DNA from 3 places in the Allobosea sp. 05T433 genome. Region 3 is predicted to be linked to each of the others. Evidence: predicted binding sites of a transcription regulator. Region 3 holds the regulator's gene; each other region holds the start of a gene.
The links. Region 3 encodes LexA, which represses DNA repair genes until DNA is damaged. Its sites were predicted from a motif close to TGTTCNNNNTGTGTTCNG; they were not measured.
Positions count from the first base shown of each region.

Region 1 (5,481 bases), on a different contig from region 3:
TGAGCAGCGTCGACTTCCCGCAGCCGCTCGAGCCGATGACCGAATGGAACTCACCTTCCCGGAGAACCAGATCGACGTTCTCCAGCGCCACCACGCGCTCGCCGTAGGATTTCGAAACCTGCGCGAGTTCGTAGACCGGCCGAGGTCGCGCCTCGGCCGATACAGTCGCCGCCACCGTCATCGCGGAGCGTTCCAGGCCGTGACGAGATCGTTGGAATAGGCCTTGGTCAGGTCGGCCAGCGGCTTCTTGAGATCGCCCGAGGCAACGAGCGTCTGTTGCCACATCTCCCAGGCGGCGGGGTGGTTGTAGCCAAAACCCTTGGCGGGATCGATCGGACTGGTCAGCTTGTAATAGACGTCGAGCAGAGCCTCGGCGAAGGGCATGTTTTCCAGCTGTTGCGGATTGCCCATGCGGGCATGTTTCAGGGTCGCGGCCCGGTTGGCCGGGTCGATCCCGAATTTGGTGCCCCTGACCAGCGCGCGGCCGAAGCGCTCCAGCATGCTGCGGTTCTCGTCGAGATATTTCCGCGTCACCACATAGCCGTTGCCGAAGAAGGACTGGAACGGCGGAGGTGTCAGCGAGCGCAGCTTGACACCGCGCAGTGTCAGCGTGGCCGCGCCCGCGGTGTCGGAGGCATAGGCGTCGATCGCCTTCTGCATGAAGCCGGCGACAGCCATGCCGCCCTCGCCAACCGTGATGAACTTGTAGTCCTGGCCTTCCTTCATGCCCTCGGCGTCGAAGATCGAGCGCACGAACGCGACCTCCGCCCCGTCTGCCGTGCCGACGCCGATGACCTTGCCCTTCAGGTCGGTGGGCTTCTGGAACGGCGAAGCCTCCGGCACGACGAGGTTGAACTGGCTGCGGGTGAAGTAATTGTAGATGTAGACCAGATCCTGGCCCCGTTCGCGCGCCGCCATCAGCGGCCCCGGACCGGGATGGGCGAGCTGCGCCTGGCCCGCAAGGAGCGCCTGGATGGCCTGGGCCGAACCATTGACGCTGCGCGGCTGGATCTTGAGCTTCTCCTCGGCGAAATAACCTTCGCCGATCGCGGCATAGAGGGCGAAATAACCCAGCCCGCCCGGGCTCGGATAGACGATCGTGAGCTCATCCTGCGCCTGCGCATGAACACGCGACGCTGCGAGCGCAAGCGGCAGGCCCGCCGCCGCTGCCATGAACTGCCTACGTTTCATCCCGCTCCCCTTGCGTTTTTCTGATACGGATGAGCGAACGATGCATTATCGATCAAACGTGTCAAATAAATTCAGATTATCTGGCGTGTGATAAAAATATGCAGATTTATCTGGACAGGATCGAGCCGGCCCATATGCTGTCCCGATCGTGACCCAGCGCATGGCTTCCCAGATGACGACACTCGCAGACTTCGCCGTTCCGGCGCCGACCCTCCAGTCACTGCCGATCGAGGGCTCCTCGGCGCGCTTCCCGATCCGGCGGATCTACTGCGTCGGTCGCAACTATGTCGCCCATGTCAGGGAGATGGGCGGCGACGAGACCCGCGATTTCCCGCTGATCTTCCAGAAGCCGGCCGATGCAATCGTCCAGAACGGCGGCGTCGTTCCCTATCCGCCGATGACGGACGATTTTCACTTCGAGCTCGAGCTCATGGTGGCGATGAAGTCCGGCGGCTACAACATCCCTCAGGACGAAGCGCTCGAGCATGTCTTCGGCTACGGCATCTGCCTCGACATGACCCGCCGCAAGCTGCTCGACACGCCAGACGGCCCGCGGATCCCGTGGGAACTTAAGAAATCATTCGATCACTCGGCGCCCTGCGGCCCGATCTACCCGGTCGAACAGGTCGGCCACCCGTCGACGGGCAAAATCCGCCTCGAGGTCGACGGTGTCGCACGCCAGGATTCCGACCTGTCCTTGATGATCTGGCGCACGCCCGAGATCATTGCGACACTCTCGAAATATTACTCGCTCGAGCCCGGCGATGTGATCATGACCGGTACGCCGCATGGCGTCGGCGCGGTCCTTCCCGGTAATGTTCTCGTCGGCAGCATCGAGCGCCTCGGCGCGCTCACCGTCACGATCGGCGCGTCGCCGCTGGCGGGCTGACAGATTGCGCCTGGGCGGAACAAGCGCTGGCCCGACCGTGTTTATCGCGAAGCTTCCTGCGGAGGTTTTGCCATGCAGCTATCGGCCAAGGACAGATTGATTGCGGCCCTCGTGGCCCAGCTTCATGCCGAACGCGAGACGAGGGATGCGCTCGCCTTTGTGATAGCGAATGGCCAGCGCGACCGGGATGTCCTCACCGCCATCCTCACGGATCCGGTGCCGGCCTTCACGCAGGCTGACTTGGCCTACGCCGAAGAACTCGTGCGCCGCCATCATAACCGCCGGGAAGCGGCTTGATGCAGGAAGCGCTGGGCAAGCAGTAACGCCATGGTCGCCGGCAAGCCATCCCGCGCCCCTGGTCGGCTGCGGATCGTCAATCCCGGAGATCTGACGATCCGCAGGGGCCGGCGCGGCAGGGGCTTTGCCTATCTCGACGCCACTGACGAGCCCGTCCGGGACGCGGCCTTGCTTGAGCGGATCCGCTCACTTGCAATTCCGCCCGCCTATCGCGAGGTGCGCATCGCGGCCGATCCACGGGCCCATCTCCAGGCGGTCGGGCGGGACGAGGCCGGGCGGCTGCAATATCTCTATCATCCCGAATGGGAGCGGGTCCGCGAACGCCGCAAGTTGAAGCGATTGCGGCTGCTGATCGACGCGCTGCCCCGTTTGCGCAAGGCGGTCGCCGATGATCTCAAGGCGCGTGCGCTCTGCCGCAGGAAAACGCTGGCTTGCGCAGTCGCCATCATCGACCGCTGCCATCTGCGCGTTGGCGGCGAGGCCTATGCGAGGAGCAATGGCAGCCATGGTGCCTCGACGCTCCTCAAGCGCCATGTCGCGTTGACGGCCTCGCGGATCGACCTGCTGTTTCGCGGCAAGGGCGGAAAGCAGATCGCATGCTCGCGGCAGGATGGCCCGCTCGCCCGAGCACTTGCCCGGATTGCGCAGTTGCCCGGCCGGCGACTGCTGCAATACCGGGACGAGGACGGCAAGGTGACGCCGGTCCATGCCGGCGACATCAACGCCTATCTCCGCGAGATCTCCGGCCTCGCCATCAGTGCCAAGGATTTGAGGATGCTGGCGGGGAACGCTGCGGCCGCCGAACTGCTGCTGGCCAGCCAGATCATGATCGGCGATGGCAGCGAGAAGCGTCAGCTCGCCGAGATCATGCGCGCCGTCTCGGAGCAACTGGCGAACACGCCTGCCGTGACGCGCAAGAGCTATGTCCACGCCATCGTGGTGAAGGCCTATGCCAACGGGAAGCTCGCGGCCTCCTTCGAGAAGGCGCGCGCCAGGGGCGGCTGTTCCCGGATCGAGCGGGCGCTCGCCTCGCTGGCTGGGTGAGGTGAATCGCCGCCTCATGATCAGGTCGAAACCGATCCTGCCATAGGGCTTCGGCCATCTGGCTCAGGACGGCTGCCCTATTCCCGATCTTTTGCGTTGCGAACAAAACGCGAAAAATGATCGAATATGAGACATGTTCGCTCTCGATTCGCTGGCGCCACCAAGCTATCTCGACAGGCTCAACCCCGCGCAACGCCGCGCGGTGGAGCACGGCGTCGGCACGCAGCCGGGTCCCTTGCTGGTGATCGCGGGGGCGGGATCCGGCAAGACCAACACGCTCGCGCATCGTGTCGCGCATCTGATCCTGAACGGTGCGGACCCGCGCCGCATGATGATGCTGACCTTCTCCCGACGCGCTGCAGCCGAGATGGCGAGGCGGGTGGAGCGCATCGCGCGCGACGTGCTGGGAGAGGGGGCTGCCGTCATGACCGACGCGCTGACCTGGGCCGGGACCTTTCACAGCGTGGGAGCAAGGCTGCTCCGGGATTACGCGCCGGAGCTTGGGCTCGATCCGCATTTCACGATCCATGACCGCGAGGACAGCGCCGACCTGATGAACCTCGCTCGTCACGAGCTTGGCTACTCGAAAACGGAAGGGCGCTTTCCCAAGAAGGGCACCTGCCTTGCGATCTATTCGCGCTGCGTCAATGCCGAAGAGCCGGTTGAGGCCGTGCTGGGTGCTTCCTTTCCCTGGTGCGCATCATGGGCAGGGGAGCTGAAGCAGCTCTTTTCAGCCTATGTCGAGGCCAAGCAGGCCCAGAACGTCCTTGATTACGACGATCTTCTGCTGTGCTGGGCCCAGGCCGCAAGCGAGCCCAGCCTTGCCGCGGAGATGGGCGGACGTTTCGACCATGTCTTCGTCGACGAGTATCAGGATACCAACAAGCTTCAGGCCTCGATCCTGCTGGCGCTCAAGCCCGATGGCCAGGGGCTCACCGTCGTCGGCGATGACGCGCAATCGATCTACTCGTTCCGCGCCGCCGAGATCCGCAATATCCTCGATTTCCCCCAGGCCTTCAGCCCACCGGCTGAGGTCGTCACGCTGGATCAGAACTATCGTTCGAACCAGCCCATTCTGGCCGCCGCGAATGGGGTGATCGAGCTCGCCCGCGAGCGCTTCACCAAGAACCTCTGGACCGACCGCCAGTCGGGCGGCAAGCCCCAACTCGTCAATGTTCGCGACGAAGCCGACCAGGCGCGCTTCGTCGCGACGCGCGTGCTGGAGAACAGGGAGGCGGGGCACACGCTCAAGCAGCAGGCGGTGCTCTTTCGCGCCTCGCATCACAGCGGCCCGCTGGAGGTCGAGCTGACACGGCGCAATATTCCTTACAAGAAGTTCGGCGGGCTGAAATTCCTCGATGCCGCCCATGTCAAAGACATGCTGGCGATGCTGCGCTTCGTCGAGAATCCGCGCGACAGGGTCGCCGGGTTCCGCTTGCTGCAGCTGCTTCCGGGCGTGGGGCCGACCTCCGCGCAACGCGTGCTCGATCAGGCCGGCACGGCAGATGATTTCGCAGCAGGCCTCGCGGAGCTGTCGGCGCCCGCGCGTACGGGCGACGCCTGGCCGGATTTCGTTGCGACATTCCGGGCGCTGCGCTCAGGGATAGGCTGGCCGGCAGACCTCGAACGGGCCCGTCTCTGGTACGACCCTCACCTGGAGCGCATTCACGAGGATTTCACCACGCGTCGAGCCGATCTGGTTCAGCTGGAGCAGATCGCCTCCGGCTATCCATCCCGCGAGCGCTTCCTCACCGAGCTCACCCTCAATCCGCCCGACGCAACGAGCGATGAAGCGGGTCCGCCATCGCTGGACGAGGATTTTCTCATCCTCTCGACCATCCACTCCGCCAAGGGACAGGAATGGAAGTCGGTCTTTGTGCTGAACACGGTGGACGGCTGTCTTCCCAGTGACCTTGCCGTCGGGGAGACCGCCGAGATCGAGGAGGAGCGCAGGCTGCTCTATGTCGCGATGACGCGCGCCAGGGACGACCTGCATCTGGTCGTGCCGCAGCGCTTCTTCACTCATGGCCAGGCCGCGCGAGGCGATCGGCATGTCTACG
Region 1 is NZ_JBFTKS010000015.1:116,231-121,711, forward strand. It holds gene AC1DGP_RS20790 (ABC transporter ATP-binding protein) at 1-181, opposite strand, end outside; gene AC1DGP_RS20795 (ABC transporter substrate-binding protein) at 178-1,191, opposite strand; gene AC1DGP_RS20800 (fumarylacetoacetate hydrolase family protein) at 1,364-2,080, shown strand; gene AC1DGP_RS20805 (hypothetical protein) at 2,153-2,377, shown strand; gene AC1DGP_RS20810 (DNA topoisomerase IB) at 2,408-3,421, shown strand; gene AC1DGP_RS20815 (ATP-dependent helicase) at 3,555-5,481, shown strand, end outside.
Region 1: the regulator LexA is predicted to act here: its motif matches at 3,520-3,537, upstream of AC1DGP_RS20815 (ATP-dependent helicase).

Region 2 (8,697 bases), on a different contig from region 3:
CTCGCCGCCAACCAGCCCCTCCGCCATGCAGCGCCTGACCGTGATCTCGAAGACCTCGCGCAGCAAATCGCTGTCGCGGAAGCGACCGTGCCGGTTCTTCGAGAAGGTGGAATGGTCGGGTACATCCCCCTCCAGGCCGAGCCGGCAAAACCAGCGATAGGCCAGGTTCAGATGGACCTCGTCGCAGAGCCTGCGCTCGGAGCGGATGCCGAAGCAGTAGCCGACGATCAGCATTCGGATCATCAGCTCGGGATCGATCGAAGGTCGGCCGGTTTCGCTGTAGAACGGGCGCAAATGCGCACGAATGCCGGACAGATCGACAAAGCGATCGATGGCGCGCAGCAGATGGTCCGCAGGGACGTGCCGTTCCAGGCTGAACTCGTAGAACAGTGCCTCCTGCGCAACCGTCCGCTCGCCCATCATCGCGCTGCCCTCCGCAGCGACGAATGAATCAGAACCTCAAGCTCCCAGCAACACCGACTTCTTCAACACAATCGGTCAATTCTGCCCTTTCGACCTCCGTCCGAAAGCTCACTTCGATCGGGCGCCTCAACTCGGCTGATTCGCTCGCATCCTCGCAACAAATCATTCCCGCGAATTCGCCCTCAAATCCACGCTGGAAAAACAGGCCGCCTAAGGCCAGAAATGAAACATAGGACCCTCCCTCAGGCCGGAGGAGAAATGGGTCTCAGGTCATGCCCAATTCTCACGCTGGGCCTAAGGCGCCAATCATTACGATTAAGACCTCTGCTGACTATCGGAGAACTTGGCAGCGTATCAGAGAGCTCGAAGGGGCCAGGCCTGGCTCAGTCCACTTCACAGTTCCCGTCGCCATGGATGTCTCCTCCTGACGGTGGATGATGCGAACGCGATTACCTATCGCCGCATGCCTTCTGAGGCTTCCGACCGCCCGCTACTCAATCGCAATGACCGATGTGCTGCCCCGCCGAAAGAGCGACGGGGCGTCAGGCCGTGCAAGAGCGTTCGCGGCGTCCTTGCACGCGTCCGAAACCCTGCGGCGGTTTCTTTGTTCCCACGACCGAGAGATAGCGGCACGAAGACGTCCGCCGTCGGCTTGCGACCATCGGTGCACCGTCGGGTTCACCGGAAATCTCGCGTCTTCACCTTGATCGTATCCAGATGCAGGTCGGGAATGTAGATGTCGCGGGTTCGAAGCCCCTTCGGAGGAAGCCCACGCGGATCCGGCGTCGGCGAAACATGGTGGAACTCGTCCCCCCGGCCATGAGGCAGGGGGAAGGCGTCGTCGCGCTCCCCGACGCTGGCGAGTTCTGCCGACAGATCGGTTAGACGCTGCGCGACCAGATGAACGACCTCGCCCTCGCGCTGGACGCGGCCACGCACCGCAATCATACCGGAGGAGAGGATGGTGCGGCGATTCTGCTCGAAGACCTTTTGCCAGACCACAAGGTTGGCAATGCCGCTCTCGTCCTCGAGGGTGATGAACATGACGCCCTTGGCGCTGCCCGGCCGCTGGCGGACGAGCACGATCCCAGCAGCCTCGAGCCAGCGGCCATCACGAGCTTCCATCGCCTCGGCGCAGGTAACGATCCGTCGCCTTCGCAGATCCCGTCGGAGGAAGGAAACCGGGTGGCTGCGCAGCGACAGGCTGACATGGCGGTAGTCTTCGACCACCTCGCTACCGGCCGTCATCGGCTGGAGGGAAACAGCCGGCTCATCCACTTCGGGGATGATCTCGCTCTGCCGAGCAGACGCCGCCGCGAAAAGCGGTAGCGGCTCATCGCGCAGTGCTTTGATCGCCCACAGCGCTTCTCGACGAGCTAGGTCAAAGCACGGTCGGAAGCCATCGGCCTCGGCTATGTGCGTGAGCGCAACCACAGGAACACCGGCACGCCGCCAGAGGTCATCGACCGAAGCAAAGGGCTGATCAGCCCGGGCCGTGACGATGGCTGCGCCATGTGCGTTGGCGAGGCCCTTCACCATGCACAGACCCAACCGGACCGCGAATCGGCCGTCGTCGCGGGTCGGCTCCAGCGTCGAGTCCCACCTTGAGGCGTTGGCGCAGACGGGACGAACCTCGATCCCATGTGCTTGCGCGTCCCGGACGATCTGGGCCGGAGCATAGAAGCCCATGGGCTGGCTGTTGAGGAGTGCGGCGCAGAAGACGTCGGGATGCCAGCATTTGAGCCACGCCGAAGCGTAGGCGATCAGGGCGAATGATGCTGCGTGGCTTTCCGGGAAGCCATAGCTGCCAAATCCTTCGAGCTGCTTGAAGGTCTGCTCGGCGAACTCCTCCTCGTAGCCGTTGGCGACCATGCCCGCGATCAGCTTGTCCTTGAAGGACGATACGCCTCCGGTGAACTTGAAGGTCGCCATCGACTTCCGGAGCATGTCGGCCTCGCCCGGGGTAAAGCCGGCGCATTCGATCGCCACGCGCATGGCCTGTTCCTGGAACAGGGGCACACCGAGGGTCTTGCCCAGCACCTTCTCCAGTTCGGGCTTGGGATAGTGGACCGGCTCCAGTCCTTCACGCCGTCGAAGGTACGGGTGGACCATGTCTCCCTGGATCGGGCCAGGGCGAACGATCGCGACCTGGACCACGAGGTCGTAGAAGGTCCGCGGCTTCAACCTCGGCAGCATCGACATTTGCGCGCGGCTCTCGATCTGAAAGGTGCCGAGCGTGTCTGCCTTGCGGATCATGGCGTAGCTGCGCGGATCCTCGGCGGGGATCGTTGCGAGGTCGAGATTGATGCCCTTGTGTTCGGCCAGAAGATTCAGCCCCTTCTTCATGCAGGTCAGCATGCCAAGTGCCAGCACGTCGACCTTCATGAACTTCAGGGCATCGATATCATCCTTGTCCCACTCGATAACCTGGCGATCAGCCATGGCGGCAGGCTCGATCGGCACGAGATCGTCGAGCCGGTCATGGGTGAGGACAAATCCACCGGGATGCTGGCTGAGGTGCCGGGGCGCGCCCATGAGTTGACGCGCGAGATCGAGTGTCAGCCGAAGCCGACGGTCCTTGAGATTGAGGTTCAGCTCTTCGACATGGCGCGGCTCTACGCCACCTTCCGACCAGGCGCAGACCTGCGAGGACAGCGTGCCGATCAAGTCGTCCGGCAGGCCAAGGGCTTTTCCGACGTCCCGCAGCGCGCCCTTGGTGCGATAGCGGATGACGGTCGAGCACAACGCCGCGTGATCGCGACCATAGGTGTCGAAAATCCACTGCATGACGATCTCGCGCCGCTCATGCTCGAAATCGACGTCGATGTCCGGCGGCTCTCGGCGTTCCTCGGAAACGAAACGCTCGAACAGCAAATCATTGCGGCCCGGGTCGATCGACGTAATGCCGAGCACGTAGCAGACAGCCGAGTTCGCCGCCGAGCCGCGGCCTTGGCACAGAATGTCCTTAGATCGGGCGAAGCGAACGATCGAGTTCACCGTCAGGAAATATGGCGCGTAGCCCAGCTTCTCGATCAACCGAAGCTCGTGCTGAAGCGCCGCATCGACGCTCTCGGGAATGCCTTCGGGATAGCGTTCGGCGGCGCCTTCCCAGGTCAGTTTGTCCAGGGTCTGCTGGGGTGTGAGCGCCGGATCGTCTCGCTCCTCCGGATACTGATAGGCCAGCTCACCAAGCGAAAAGCGGCATCGATCAGCAATCTGTAGCGTCCGCGCCAACGCCTCGGGGTAGCGGCTGAACAGCCGATGCATCTCTTCCGGCCGCTTGATGTAGCGATCGGCATGCCGTTCACGCCGGCCGCCGAGGGCGTCGATCGTGACGTTGTGACGGATGCAGGTCACCACGTCCTGGAGAATGCGCCGCGCGGGCTCATGGAACAGCACGTCGTTGGTGACGACGGTCGGCACGCCCATCCGGGCCGCGAGGTTCGACAACTCGTGAAGCCGAAGCTGGTCGTTCGGACGTCGGCGCAGCGTCAGCGCGAGATAGGCACGGTTGCCGAACGCATCCCGAAGGCGCCGAAGGCGGAAGCCACATTCCTCGTCGGCCTGATCGGGCACGAGGACAGCGATCAGACCCTCGCCATAGGCGACAAGATCAGGCCACTCGAGATGGCACTTTGCCTTGCCGCCACGTTGCTTGCCGAGCGAGAGCAGCCGACAGAGACGCGAATACGCCGGTCGGTCAGTCGGGTAGACGAGCATCGACATGCCATCGACGAGGTCAAGGCGGCAGCCGACGATGAGGCGGACACCGGTTGCCTTGGCCGCCTCATGGGCGCGGACGATCCCCGCCAGCGAATTGTGATCGACAACCGCCACTGCATCTATGCCAGCCGCGGCGGCCTGTGCGAACAGTTGCTCACACGAGGAGGCCCCGCGCAGGAAACTGAAATGCGAGGTGACCTGAAGCTCGGCGTAGCGCGGGCGGCTCATCCGAATACCCCGTGCAGAAACCAGCGATGGGAGCCGGTCGCAGCGTGCTCACCGTCACCTGCCCGATAGAGCCAGTAGCGCTCGCCTGCATCATCCTCGACCCGGAAATAGTCGCGGACCGCCACAAGCTCGGCATCGCGCTTCCACCATTCGCCGAACACGCGCTCGGGGCCATCGGCGCGCTTCACTCGCCGACGGATCCCCCGCCAGGTGAACGAAACCGGGGGCTGGTCAGGCAGCAGCGCCATGGTCTCGACCGGTTCGGGTTGAGGCAACAGCCGGGATGGCCGCGGCCAATGACCCGGCCAACTCGCCCCCGTCTCGGCCGCCATGGCCGGGATTCGGCAGACGCAACGTTCAGGCACGTCGCTTGCGACCGGAGCCAGACGATAGACGGCGCGCTCCCCGACCCGGTTCGCCAGGGTGTCGACCAGGGCAGACACGTCCGGGAAGCTCGCTTCGACAAGCGAGTTGTGGGTCTGCTTGCGTTCCAGCGGTTCGGCGATGGTCGCGGCCAGCGTCAGCACCTCAATTCCGAAACCCGGCTCGATCGTATCGATCTTCTCGCAGAGGAGCCGCGTCAGTCGCTTGACGTCCCGAACCGGCGTGGCCAATCCGACCCGAACCGCCTCTGCACGATTGTCGACGCGATGGCAGATGAGGTCGAGACGACGTGCGCCGAACCCACGTTCCTCCAGGCGCTCGCAGAGTTGCCCAACGAGCTTGGCGATATAGCGCGCGATCGTCTCCGCGGCGCCGATGGGCTCGGCGAAGGCTTGGCGAACCTCGATCAGGTCGGGCGGCCGAATGGCCTTGATCGGCTCCGCGAGGTCTCCAAGCGCCTGGTCGATGCGGCGGCCAATCTCTGGTCCAAAGCGCAGAGCCAGAGGAGCCCGCGGCTGAGCCAGCAAGTCACCGATCCGCTCGAAGCCCAAGGTGCGCAGCCCGGCACTAACCGAGGACGGAAGCCGCAGAGCCTCCAGCGGCAACGGGGCGATGATGGATGGTCCATGCCCTGGAGCGGCGACGATCGTCGAACGTGTCCGGTAACGAGCCAGTGCGTGAGCGGCGCCCCATGTATCAGCGATCGCCGCCCGAGCGACGATCCCCGACATGGCAAGGCGACCGATCACCCCGTCGAGCATAGCGTTCTCGCCGCCGTGCAAATGGTCTGCCCCGGTCGAGTCGATGACGATGCCGTCCGGCGGATCGGGTGCGACGACCGGTGCAATACGCTCCAGAATCCAGACAGCCAGCCGATCGAGTCCTTCGGCGTCAGCGGCCGGATCGGCATCCTCGACGATCAGACCCGGAACGAGTACCTGCGCCTTTGTCACAGGCATGCCAACGCCGAGACCGGCAGCCTGAGCCGCGGCATCTGATGCCAGCACCACTCGCCTGTTTCCGTCGCGGCCTATGAGGCAGAGCGGGGCCTCAGGCGGAGGCGCTGCGTCGCCAGCCTTCCGTCGCGCCCGGTCGGTGGACCAGGTCGGCAGGAAGAGCGAGACAACCCGTGTCATCGCACGCCTCCAACTCGAAATCTGCACTGTCGCCGGCACGGGCCCGGATGAGCTCGACCAGCCAGCGAGGCCGTCCCACGCCGGGAACCGGCAGCGGCGAGGATGGCATCACCGAGATCCGCCAACGCGTCATGGCCGCTGTCGGTTGACCAAAATCGGCGGCTTCCGCCTGACGCCGCCAACGGCGAAGGGCAATTCCGACCGACCCGGTCCCCTCCGCGGCCAGTTGCAGCCGACGAGAGGCGGTCATGGATAGGCGGGCGACTTCCCCCACGACGGATCCAAGTCCACCGTGCCGCAGTCCTTCTTCCATGCAGGAAAGGACTGCCTTGTCGTCACCGGCTTCGACATAGATCACCCGATCAGGGACAAGTCCGGCCTGCGCGAAGGCGGGAGCAAAGAGGTCCGGCCGTGTGATGCACCACAGGACCCTCCCCCGGGTGCGGGCAGCAACTCCCGCGCTGAACAGTGCGGCCGCGGCACCGTCGATCGCGCCGTTGCCGCCGCCAGCCACTTCATGCAGCGCCCCGAGCGCCAGCCCGCCGCCTGGGAGGCGCGCGTCCACCGCGGCGATTCCGAACGGAAGCACCGCTTTCGCGCGCCGGTTCGTGCCTTCGATCCTTGCGATCTGCGCGCGCAGAGAGTGTATGGCGAGCTCGGGCCGCACAATTGTTGGTGTCCTCTGAAAATGGGCGCCATGTTCCTCTTTTGTTCCTCCTTCAATGCTCGGGAGTCAAGATGAGGTCATCAATGCGATAGCCGCCTCGCTGACGGATCAGAGTGGTCCGACCACATCGGGGTTCATGGCGACGAAGAGTTCAGCCTGACGCTGAAACAACGTCCATGCCGGATCATTCTCCGACCGTCCGACTTGGCAGTGCATGACCTTGAAGATCGCAACCCCTCCGGCTGGCTGGTCGGGGTCTATCCGCGCGGCGCGACACATCGCCCTGGCAATTCTCTGGATACGCGGATCACCCGAATAATCCGCGGCGGTCACCGGTGTGTCCACCGGGTCGGCTTCAAATGTCAGAGACATAGCGGACCTCCACGACTCGCCCCAACCTCAGCCAGTGGCTCAAACGATTGGATGGACCTGCCCCAAGGTTCGTTCCGGTAAAATGCGCGCGTCGTCCGCAAGCAAAATGATCTCGCGCACTCTCGGCATTAGAGGATCATCGAGTGGGTGCCCCGTCGGCTCAAGCCGGCGGGGCTTCTTCACTGCAATAGCTACTGCCAAGTCTGACGGCCGTACCAGTTATCGACGTCCGACCGAACCTGATCCTTCGCGAGACCGTATCGCTCCTGGATTTTTCCCTCGAGCTGATCACGCTTTCCCGCGATCACGTCGAGGTCATCGTCAGTGAGTTTGCCCCACTGCTCTTTCACCTTGCCCTTGAGCTGCTTCCAGTTTCCTTCGACGCGATTCCAATCCATGGGACCTCTCCGTTGGCGTGAATGGGATAGCGAAAGAACGCACGGGCCGTGTTTTTGTTCAGAGACACTGCGGGTCTCCGCGCGTCTGTCTGCCGGTGACCACCCTTGCCGCTGCGATCGCTTCCCGCGCCCGTAAACCCAAAAACCGCGGACCGTTCGCGCAACCTGTTCGAGCTTGGATTGTTAACGGTAGGCGACCGTTGGAGGGGAGAAGCCTTCGTGGATCTCATCATCAAGCAATCGAGCTCGACAAGGTGGGACCTGAGCGACTTGCTCGGCCGTAACGCGGGGCATGTCGAGCTGGCCTTGTCCGGCTGCTTCCGCATAATTCCGTCGGGCCGAGCTGTGGGTACTATGGCAACACTCTCGCCGGGGCCATATTCCTCGTTAGACGCAGCGCTCGCCGCGATCGAGACGCATACGCGAGGCGTGTGCAGACGGGAGCCAGAGGGGCGCTGGCAACAGACGCCTATTGGCCCGGGCAAGGAGGACACCTGAGGGCGTGTGTGCCCGAGGCTCTACCGCGCTCACAGTTCGCGCGCGTAATCCACCTCCCGATGATCTGCGTGCGGGATGGAACTCGTCCTCCAGCCCCGTGAGGCGGCGATCCTACGAGATGGAAGGAACCCCCTCGCCAACGCGACGTTCACCAATCACTGGCCGCAGAATCTGAGAGCCGAGCGGCTAGATAAAAGTTCTTTCAGGGAGAAGATCATGTGCGGTCCGCTCGCCACAGTGAAGGCAGCGCTCAAAGCCTACGTGGATAAGGATCGTAGCGCGATCGAGCGCCTGATCGCAGAGGACTACAGCTTCACGAGCCCCATCGATAACGGTCTCGACCGCCAATCCCATTTCGCGCAGTGCTGGCCAAACAGCGAAGTGTTGGTCGAGATGACCCTCGTCGCCGGTAGCGAAGATGGCGAGACCGCCTGGATCGTCTACGAAGCTGCAACGGAGCGGAAGCGCTTTCGCAACGTCGAGCTGCATGCCGTTCGCGCTGGCCGGATCGTCAGGACGGAGGTCTACTTCGGCTGGAATCTGCCCCACCCCGCCCGGCCGGGAGGCTTCGTCGAGAATGACGGAGCGGGCCGCGCCGGAGCCTGAGTTTCCTGCCCGATCCGATTAGCGCGCGCCCCGAGAAGCACACTTGCGAAGGAGCCAACATGTTTCGCAGCGTCAATCCTGCAACCGGCGACGAGATCGCCACCTATCCCGAACTGACCGCACCGGAGTTGGAGAGCAAGGTCGTCAAGGCGGAGGCGGCCTTCCGGCACTGGCGTGCGAGGCCCATCGCGGAGCGCGCCGCATTGCTGGAGAAGATCGCCGAGCAATACGAGGCAAACAGCGAGAAACTTGCGGTGATGGC
Region 2 is NZ_JBFTKS010000037.1:4,835-13,531, forward strand. It holds gene AC1DGP_RS31060 (transposase) at 1-423, opposite strand, end outside; gene AC1DGP_RS31065 (error-prone DNA polymerase) at 1,102-4,374, opposite strand; gene AC1DGP_RS31070 (DUF6504 family protein) at 4,371-5,894, opposite strand; gene AC1DGP_RS31075 (ImuA family protein) at 5,809-6,561, opposite strand; gene AC1DGP_RS31080 (hypothetical protein) at 6,670-6,933, opposite strand; gene AC1DGP_RS31085 (CsbD family protein) at 7,125-7,331, opposite strand; gene AC1DGP_RS31090 (nuclear transport factor 2 family protein) at 7,905-8,435, shown strand; gene AC1DGP_RS31095 (NAD-dependent succinate-semialdehyde dehydrogenase) at 8,495-8,697, shown strand, end outside.
Region 2: the regulator LexA is predicted to act here: its motif matches at 6,593-6,610, upstream of AC1DGP_RS31075 (ImuA family protein).

Region 3 (8,697 bases):
GCTGCGCACCGCCGTGGTGAAGGACGGCCGCATGCATGTCCAGGCCGGCGCCGGCATCGTCTATGATTCGAACCCGGCCTCCGAACAGCTCGAATGCATCAACAAGGCCAAGGCCCTGTTCAAGGCAGCGGAGGAAGCAATCCGGTTCGCGGCGCGCGCTGGCCGGGGACAATAGTGGCCTCGCCGGAGCCCCGGGATGACGAAGCCGTTACGGTCGTCGAAATCCTGCGGGTCTTCAGTGATGCGAGCACACGCCCCTGCCTGGTTCGGACGACCGACGGCAGGCTGCATGTCCTGAAGCTCGCCGGCGCCGGGCCAGGGCCTCGTGGCCTGCTGATCGAGCTCCTTGCCCTGCGCTTCGCGAAGCTGCTCGGCGCACCGGTCCCCGATGCCAAACCACTGCTGCTGCCGCACAGCTTCCCATGGATGGTCGGCACCGACGAATTCGACGAGATGATCCAGCGCAGCTTTGGCTGGAATCTCGGCGTTGCTTTCATCCCGAACACCGCGCCGGTCGCAGCCGCGGACCTTGGCCCCGACGATGCGGCGAGTCTCCTGGCGATCGCGGAGGCGGATTGCTTCCTGCACAATGTCGACCGGCCGCGCTCGAATCCGAATCTCCTGCGCGGGGCCGGCGGTACGCTGCACGCGATCGATTTCGACGCCTGTCTCTATTTCGACAGGGCACTGGCCGGCCGCCTGCCCGCCAGCTTCGCACTTCCACGCACACATCTCCTGGCAGGTATGATGACGGCGAGCAAGGGCAAGGCACTCGATCCCGACCTGCCGATTTCCTGGCTGGCAGAAGCACCGTCGGCCTGGATCGACGCCGCGGGACGCGAGGTCCCAGTCATCGCCAACGCGCTTGCGACCTATATCCGGCACTGGAACGCCCTATGCACCGACGGGGCGCTAGAGGCTGGCGATCAGCGAGAGGCCAGCGTCGGCGAGAGCGGCGGCTGTGTCTCCCAGGCCTTGCCGCTACGACCTTCCTCATAGCCGCGCTGGAACAGGGCTTTCATGTACTCCGTATCGAATTCGGAGCGCTGATTGCCTTGAAAGCTCTTGGGAATGGCGGTGAAGGAGAAGCGCGCGTGCATTCGCTTCGCCATCTCCGAGATCGCTGCGATATTGGCGAGCGCTTGGTATTTCACCAGCGTCGAGATCGAGCGTGTGGCCAACCCCGCCACCGTCTGGGTGCTGGCCTTGTATTCCGGCTCCAGCTTGCCGTTGCGAATGACATAGAGCGAGAGACTGCGTTCCTGACCGAGATTGCGCCGGGCAGCCCCGTTGAGATCGAGCCCCGGTGGGGCAAAGAAGATCTGCGAGGTGACACCGCCGTCGACGTGAAGCTCGTCGAAGACCTTGCCGTTGCTCTCGACATTGAGGCGCACGGCCGGAAAGACCGCCGGTATGGCTGCCGAAGCAAGCAGAATATCGACAAAGAGCTTCTGCCGGTCGGGCCGCTGACTCGCGGCAATGCTGCCCACGTCCCAGATCACTGGCCGCTGAGCATCGAGATTGGTGGTCTGGACCAATAAACGGCGGCCCTTGCGGTGCTCGGCAGCGATTTCATCGAGCAATTGCTCGGTCGCATAGCGTTCGACCAGGTGGCGCAGTGGCGTCGTGTCGTAGAGGGACTCGCCAAACAGTCCGAGGACTCCCTTGCTGCGAAAGAGCTCGTTATCGCCGTAGCGCGTATAGATCTCCTCCAGGGCGCCGTCATAGTGCGAGCCGAGGAACGCAAAGGGCGCAGCGAGCGAGCCAGTACTGACCCCGGTGACGACCTCGAATTGAGGCCTGTCGCCGCGCGCGCTCCAGCCCTTCAGGAAACCCGCGCCATAGGCCCCCTCTCCGCTCCCACCTGAAATCGCAAGAAATGTTGCGGCCGCCTGGCATTTGCCACAGCCCGAAGCGGCGATCTGCCGGTATTGGATATCGACATATTTGCTTGTGGTGGGGACGACCGCATCCCCCCAGAAGCGGATCGTGCCGAATCCGGCGACCTCGGCTGTCGACAGGCCTTCCGCGGGCAGAGCTTGCGGTCGTTCCCCGGAATTGCATGCAGCCAGGCCGAGCAGCGCGGAGGCCAGCAGCACGTGCCTGATCGCCTTGGCCCGACGCAACATCGCCATGCCCCACACCCGAACGCCCCTGCAAGATTGCGCGGTCTCTTCACCGCCATCTTGTCGCCAGCGGAGCTGCGAGCGCAATCGCGATGGAGCCACGATCCGACAATAACTTGACCACTTGCCCCCCGAACGGGCATGACCACCTTGCCATCATCGCGACCGGAGATCTCGTTAGCGGCAATGCGTATCCTGCTGATCGACAATTACGACAGCTTCACCTGGAACCTTGTCCACCTGATCGGCGGGCTTGGGGCGGAGGTCGAGGTTCGCCGCAACGATGCCCTTGCCGTCGAAGAGGCGCTGGGGGGAGGGCATGACGCAATCGTATTGTCGCCAGGCCCCTGCACCCCCAACGAGGCCGGCATCTGCCTTGACCTCGTACGCCAGGGTGCCGACAGGAAGCCGATCTTTGGCGTTTGCCTCGGCCTGCAGACCATCGGTCAGGCCTTCGGTGGCGAGATCGTGCGCGCGCCGCTGCCGATGCACGGCAAGATCTCGACCATTGGCCATCACGCCCGCGGCCTCTTTCACGGCATCAACGGGCCGATCCAGGCGACGCGCTATCACTCGCTCATCGTGGCACGAGAAAGCTGCCCGACCGAACTCGAGATCGAAGCCACGACGGAAGACGGGCAAATCATGGCGCTCTCGCACCGCTCCCTGCCGGTGCATGGCGTACAGTTTCACCCCGAGAGCATCGCCTCCGAACAGGGTGCGACGATCCTGCGCAATTTCCTCGGCCTGGCGGAACGATGGTCGCAGACACAGGACCGTGCCGCCCTTTCCGAAACAGCCTGACGTCGAAGAACCCATGGACGATTTCAAACCCTTCATCGCCAAGGTGGCGACCGGCGCCTCACTCTCCCGCGAGGAGGCGCGCGATGCCTTTGACACCATCCTGTCCGGCGAGGTCACCAATGCGCAGGCGGCCGCCTTCTTGATGGCGCTGCGCGTCCGTGGCGAGACCGTCGAGGAGATCGCCGGCGCGGTCAGCGCCATGCGCGGCAAGATGCTGCCGGTAAAAGCACCGGCCGGCGCGATCGACATCGTCGGAACCGGCGGCGACGCTTCGGGCTCCTATAACGTCTCGACGCTGGCCGCGATCATCACTGCTTCCTGCGGCGTGCCGGTCGCCAAGCATGGCAATCGCGCCGCCTCGTCACGTTCCGGAGCGGCCGACGTGCTCACCGCGCTCGGCGTCAAGGTGGGGCTCGAGCCCGCGGGCACGGAGCGCTGCATCGCCGAGGCCGGCGTCGGCTTCATGTTCGCGCCGACCCATCACGCCTCGATGCGGCATGTAGCACCGGTGCGCACAGAACTCGGCACCCGCACCATCTTCAACCTGCTCGGGCCGCTCTCCAACCCGGCCGGTGTCAAGAGGCAGCTCGTCGGCGCCTTCTCAGAGACCTGGCTCGAGCCGATGGTGCGCGTGCTGTCTGCTCTGGGCTCCGACCGCATCTGGGCCGTGAACGGCTCTGACGGCCTTGACGAGATCACCACCACCGGGCCGACCCGCGTCGTCGCGCTCGAAAAGGGCAAGATCGAGAGTTTCTCGATCAGCCCGGACGATGTCGGCCTGGCCCGTGCAAAGCCCGAGGATCTGCGCGGCGGTGAACCGGCGCAGAATGCCGAGGCGCTCCGCGCGGTTCTCGACGGCAAGAAGACGCCCTTCCGCGATATCGCGGCCTTCAATGCCGCCGCCGCGCTCGTCGTGGCCGGTCAGGCCGGTGATCTGCGCGACGGCCTCACCCGCGCGACCTCGGCGATCGACAGCGGCAAGGCCAAGGCGACGCTGACCGCACTTATCGCCAGCTCGAACGCGTGAGGACGTCATGAGCGACATCCTCGCCCGCATCGAGGCCTATAAGCGCCAGGAGATCGCCGCTGCCAAGGCCGCGGTTTCCCAGGCTGAGATCGAGCAGCGCGCCCTGGCTGCCGGCCCCGTGCGTGGCTTCACGGCCGCTCTTGCCGCGAAACACGCGGCCGGCAAGCCTGCATTGATCGCTGAGATCAAGAAGGCCAGCCCGTCCAAGGGGCTGATCCGCGCCGATTTCGACCCGCCATCGCTGGCACGCGCCTATGCCGATGGCGGCGCGGCCTGCCTGTCCGTACTGACCGATGCCCCCTCTTTCCAGGGACAGCCGGAATTCCTGCAGCAGGCGCGCATGGCAAGCGGCCTGCCCGCCCTGCGCAAGGATTTCCTCTATGACCCCTATCAGGTCTTCGAGGCTCGCGCCTGGGGCGCCGACTGTATCCTGATCATCATGGCCGGCGTCGATGACGGGACAGCCCGCGCGCTGAACGAGGCGGCAAAGTCACTCGGCATCGACGTGCTGGTCGAGGTTCACAACGAAGCTGAGCTCGATCGCGCCCTCGAGCTCGACAGCCCCTTGCTCGGCATCAACAATCGCGACCTTCGCAGCTTTGCCGTCGATCTCGCCGTCACCGAGAGACTTGCACCGCGCGTCCCCGCGGACCGCATCATCGTTGGCGAGAGCGGCATCTTCAGTCATGCCGACATCGCACGGTTGCAGCGCGCCGGCGTCAACACCTTCCTCGTCGGCGAGAGCCTGATGCGGCAGGACGATGTCGCCGCTGCGACCCGTGATCTCCTGACCGGTTCTGCGCGCAGCGCAGCATGAGCAAGCTCAGCCATCTCGACGCCAGCGGCCAGGCCCATATGGTCGATGTTGGCGACAAGGAGGAGACCTCGCGCATCGCTGTCGCCGAGGGCTGTGTCGTCATGCAGCCCGGGACCCTGGCGATCGTGCGCGATGGCGACGCCAAGAAGGGCGACGTGCTTGGCACGGCGCGCCTGGCTGGAATCATGGCCGCCAAGCGCACGCATGAACTGATCCCGCTCTGTCACCCGCTGCTGATCAGCAAGATCAGCGTCGACCTCACCCTGGACGAGACATTGCCCGGGGTGCGCGTGAGCGCTGAGGTCAAGATGAAGGGACAGACCGGCGTCGAGATGGAGGCGTTGACCGCTGTCGGCGTCGCCTGCCTCACAGTTTACGACATGGTCAAGGCGGTCGACCGGGCGATGCGGATCGAAGGCATCAGGCTCGTCCACAAGTCAGGTGGAAAATCCGGCACCTTCGATCTCCCGGAAACTGCGCGATGAGCCTCACGCCCGTCCCCGTCGCCCTGAAGGCGCTAATCGACAGCGTTCCGGCACCGACACCATCAGAAACCCTGCCACTCGCACAATGCGTAGGGCGCGTGCTCGCCGCCGACCTGCAGGCGCTTCGGACCCAGCCCCCCTTTGCCAACTCCGCAATGGACGGATACGCCGTTCGCGCAGACGATATTGCGCCGGCAAATGAATTGCGTGTCATCGGCGAATCGGCTGCCGGTCGTTCCTTCTCAGGGATGGTCCGCTCCAATGAGGCTGTTCGCATCTTCACCGGTGCTCCGATTCCGGAGGGCGCCGATACGATCTTGATTCAGGAGAATGCGGACGGCGTCGGCACTGCGACGATCCGCGTGCGCGAGGGCGCCGAGCGCGGCAAGTTCGTTCGTCAGGCAGGATTGGACTTCTCCGAGGGCGAGGTGTTGCTTCTCGCCGGCAGCCGGCTCGACAGTGCGAGCCTCGGCCTCGCGGCAGCCATGGGCCACCCCATGCTCACTGTGCGTCGCAAGCCACTGGTCGCGATCCTCGCGACTGGCGACGAACTGGTCCAGCCCGGCGAGCCGGTTGGACCCGACCAGATCGTCGCGTCCAACAGTTTTGCGCTCGCCGCGCTGGTCGAGCAGGCCGGCGGCACGGCGCTCGATCTCGGGATTGCCCGCGATGATCATGCCGATCTCGCCGACAAGATTGGCCAGGCACGGAAGGCCGATGCCGATGTGCTGATCACCCTCGGAGGAGCCTCGGTAGGTGAGCACGATCTCGTCCAGGCAGCGTTGATCGGTCAAGGCATGGCGCTCGGCTTCTGGAAGATCGCCATGCGGCCGGGCAAGCCGATGATGATGGGCCGCCTCGGCCGCATGGTCGCGCTCGGCCTGCCCGGAAACCCCGTCTCGTCCATCGTTTGCGGACATCTCTTCGTCGTGCCCCTGCTCAGGACCCTCCTGGGCGTACCGGAACCGGAGCGCGATCTGAGTGAGCCTGCAATCGTCGGAAGAAATTTGCCGGCAAATGATGAGCGGCGAGACTATATGAGGTCGGAACTGACGCTCACTCCGGAAGGATGGCTGGCAACGCCCTTCGCCAAGCAGGATTCGTCGATGCTGGCCACTCTTGCCCGCGCCGACGCGCTACTCATTCGCGAATCGTTTGCTGCGCCGGCAAACAAAGGCGACAACTGCCGGATCATCCGCCTACGCTGAGCGCGCTTGCGGAACACAACGCGAACCTGTATGGTGTTCGTGCTTTGTTTCGATTCCATACAAAGAGCGCCGGCGGGAACCATGCTGACACGCAAACAGTTCGAACTGCTTCGTTTCATCCAGGAACGCCTGCGCGAGACAGGGGTGCCCCCCTCCTTCGACGAGATGAAGGACGCGCTCGATCTGCGCTCCAAGTCCGGTATCCATCGCCTGATCATGGCGCTGGAGGAGCGCGGGTTCATTCGCCGCCTTCCCAATCGAGCCCGAGCGCTGGAGATCATAAAGCTGCCCGAAGGGGCCGGCGGCCCTCAGGCGACGCGCGGACGGTTCAGCCCCTCCGTCGTCCAAGGGGGGCTTGGCAAGGTCCGGCCGATCGCACCGCCCCCGGACGAAGATGTGCGCTCCACGGTTGCGATTCCGGTCATGGGGCGGATTGCCGCCGGTACACCGATTTCCGCCATCCAGAGCCGCAGCCATACCGTGGCACTGCCTGCCGACATGCTTGGCCCCGGTGAACATTTTGCCCTCGAGGTTCGCGGCGACTCGATGGTGGAAGCCGGCATTCTCGACGGCGATACGGTGGTGATCAAGCGTCAGGACACGGCCAATACCGGGGATATCGTCGTGGCTCTGATCGATGACGAGGAAGCAACGCTGAAGCGACTGCGCAAGCGCGGCTCCTCGATCGCGCTCGAGGCTGCCAATCCCGCCTATGAGACAAGGGTGCTGGGACCGGACCGCGTCAAGATTCAGGGCCGCCTGGTCAACCTGATGCGGCGCTACTGAAGCGGCTCGTGTTCTTCGACAGCCGCCAGCGGCAAAGCCGGCGTGCTTGCAGGCCGCTCCCGCTTGCGGCTCCAGGGACGATCGACACCATCCTGCTCTGATAGATGGGCGCGCCAGCCGCCCTTGTTGCCGACAAGGGCGGTCGCGCCATCGCGCGACAATGCCCTGCGGTCGATCAGTCGTGCTGCGCACGGAGCGTTCCACGGAATCGGCGTGATGACCAGATCGGCGCGCCGACAGTCCTCGACGATGGCCAGGCGATCACGTGCAAAGGCAACGCTTCGTCCATCCTTGCTGCGGACGACACAACCCAACGTGTCGCAGGCCGCGCCTTCCCGCAGGCTGTTGTCGTCAGTCCGGCGATTATCGCCATCTGCGTTCAGCCATTGCTGCAGCACGAAGCGGCTCGGTTGCCCCGCCAGGATCATGCGACCATCGCCCCCGCGGACCAGGATGCCGGAACCATCGCGTTCGATCAGGATGTCGGGCCTGTCGGGCTTCGCTGCCACGAGCAGTCCCGCGATCAGGGGGGCGACGGCCAGGAAGCGCAGCGGTGTCGTCCAGAGCGTGATCCAGAGAAGCGCAGCGGCAAAGCATGCGAGCGCCGCGGCCCCGAATGCAGGAATGATCACCGCGGAGTGGTCGAATCCCGCAACCCAGCGCGCGGATTGCAGCACATAGTCCGAAGCGACTCCCATGAGCGCCCAAGCCGGCCAATCCAGGCCGAAGGGATAGGCGAGCACGCCGAAGACAGCGGCAGGCATGACGATCAGGGAAACGAAGGGCAAGGCGAGCGCATTGCCGAGCAGACCGAAGGGGTTGAAGGTCTGGAAGTGATAGGCACCGAACGGTGCGGTTGCGACCGTCGCCAGCACGGTCGTGACCGTGAGCCCGACCACCGCGATCCAGATCGGCCGTAGCGGCCAAGGCAGGTTCGCCGGCGCCTCGGAGTGGCCGCGATCCTCCCAGCGCTCGGCAAAGGCGATCAGCGCCGCGACAGCGCCAAAGGACATCTGGAAGCTTGGACCAAGCAGCGCGTCAGGCTCGCGCAGCAGAACGATCATCGCAGCGAGAGCCAGATTGCGCATGCTGAGCGCCGGGCGATCGACGAGAATCGCACCGAGCATGACCAATGTCATGATCAGCGAGCGCACCGTCGCGACCTCGGCTCCCGAGAAGATGCAATAAGCCGTGGCGCCGAGCATCGCGGCCAGGGCGGCGAGTTTCTTTATGGGCCAGCGCAATGCCAGCGTTTGCGATAGCGCCAGCAGGCCACGGACCAGGCCGAAGATCGTGGCGGAGGCCAGCACCATGTGAAGGCCCGAGATCGAGATGATATGATAGATTCCGGCCGCGCGGAGGTCGATATTGGTCGCCTCCGTGATGAGGCCGCGCTTGCCAGTAACCAGCGACGCCGCCATCGCGCCAGCCTGCCCTCCCCCGA
Region 3 is NZ_JBFTKS010000011.1:129,245-137,941, reverse strand. It holds gene trpE (anthranilate synthase component I) at 1-175, shown strand, start outside; gene AC1DGP_RS17240 (HipA family kinase) at 175-999, shown strand; gene AC1DGP_RS17235 (patatin-like phospholipase family protein) at 927-2,135, opposite strand; gene AC1DGP_RS17230 (anthranilate synthase component II) at 2,313-2,930, shown strand; gene trpD (anthranilate phosphoribosyltransferase) at 2,944-3,957, shown strand; gene trpC (indole-3-glycerol phosphate synthase TrpC) at 3,965-4,774, shown strand; gene moaC (cyclic pyranopterin monophosphate synthase MoaC) at 4,771-5,259, shown strand; gene AC1DGP_RS17210 (molybdopterin molybdotransferase MoeA) at 5,256-6,467, shown strand; gene lexA (transcriptional repressor LexA) at 6,549-7,253, shown strand; gene AC1DGP_RS17200 (ComEC/Rec2 family competence protein) at 7,247-8,697, opposite strand, start outside.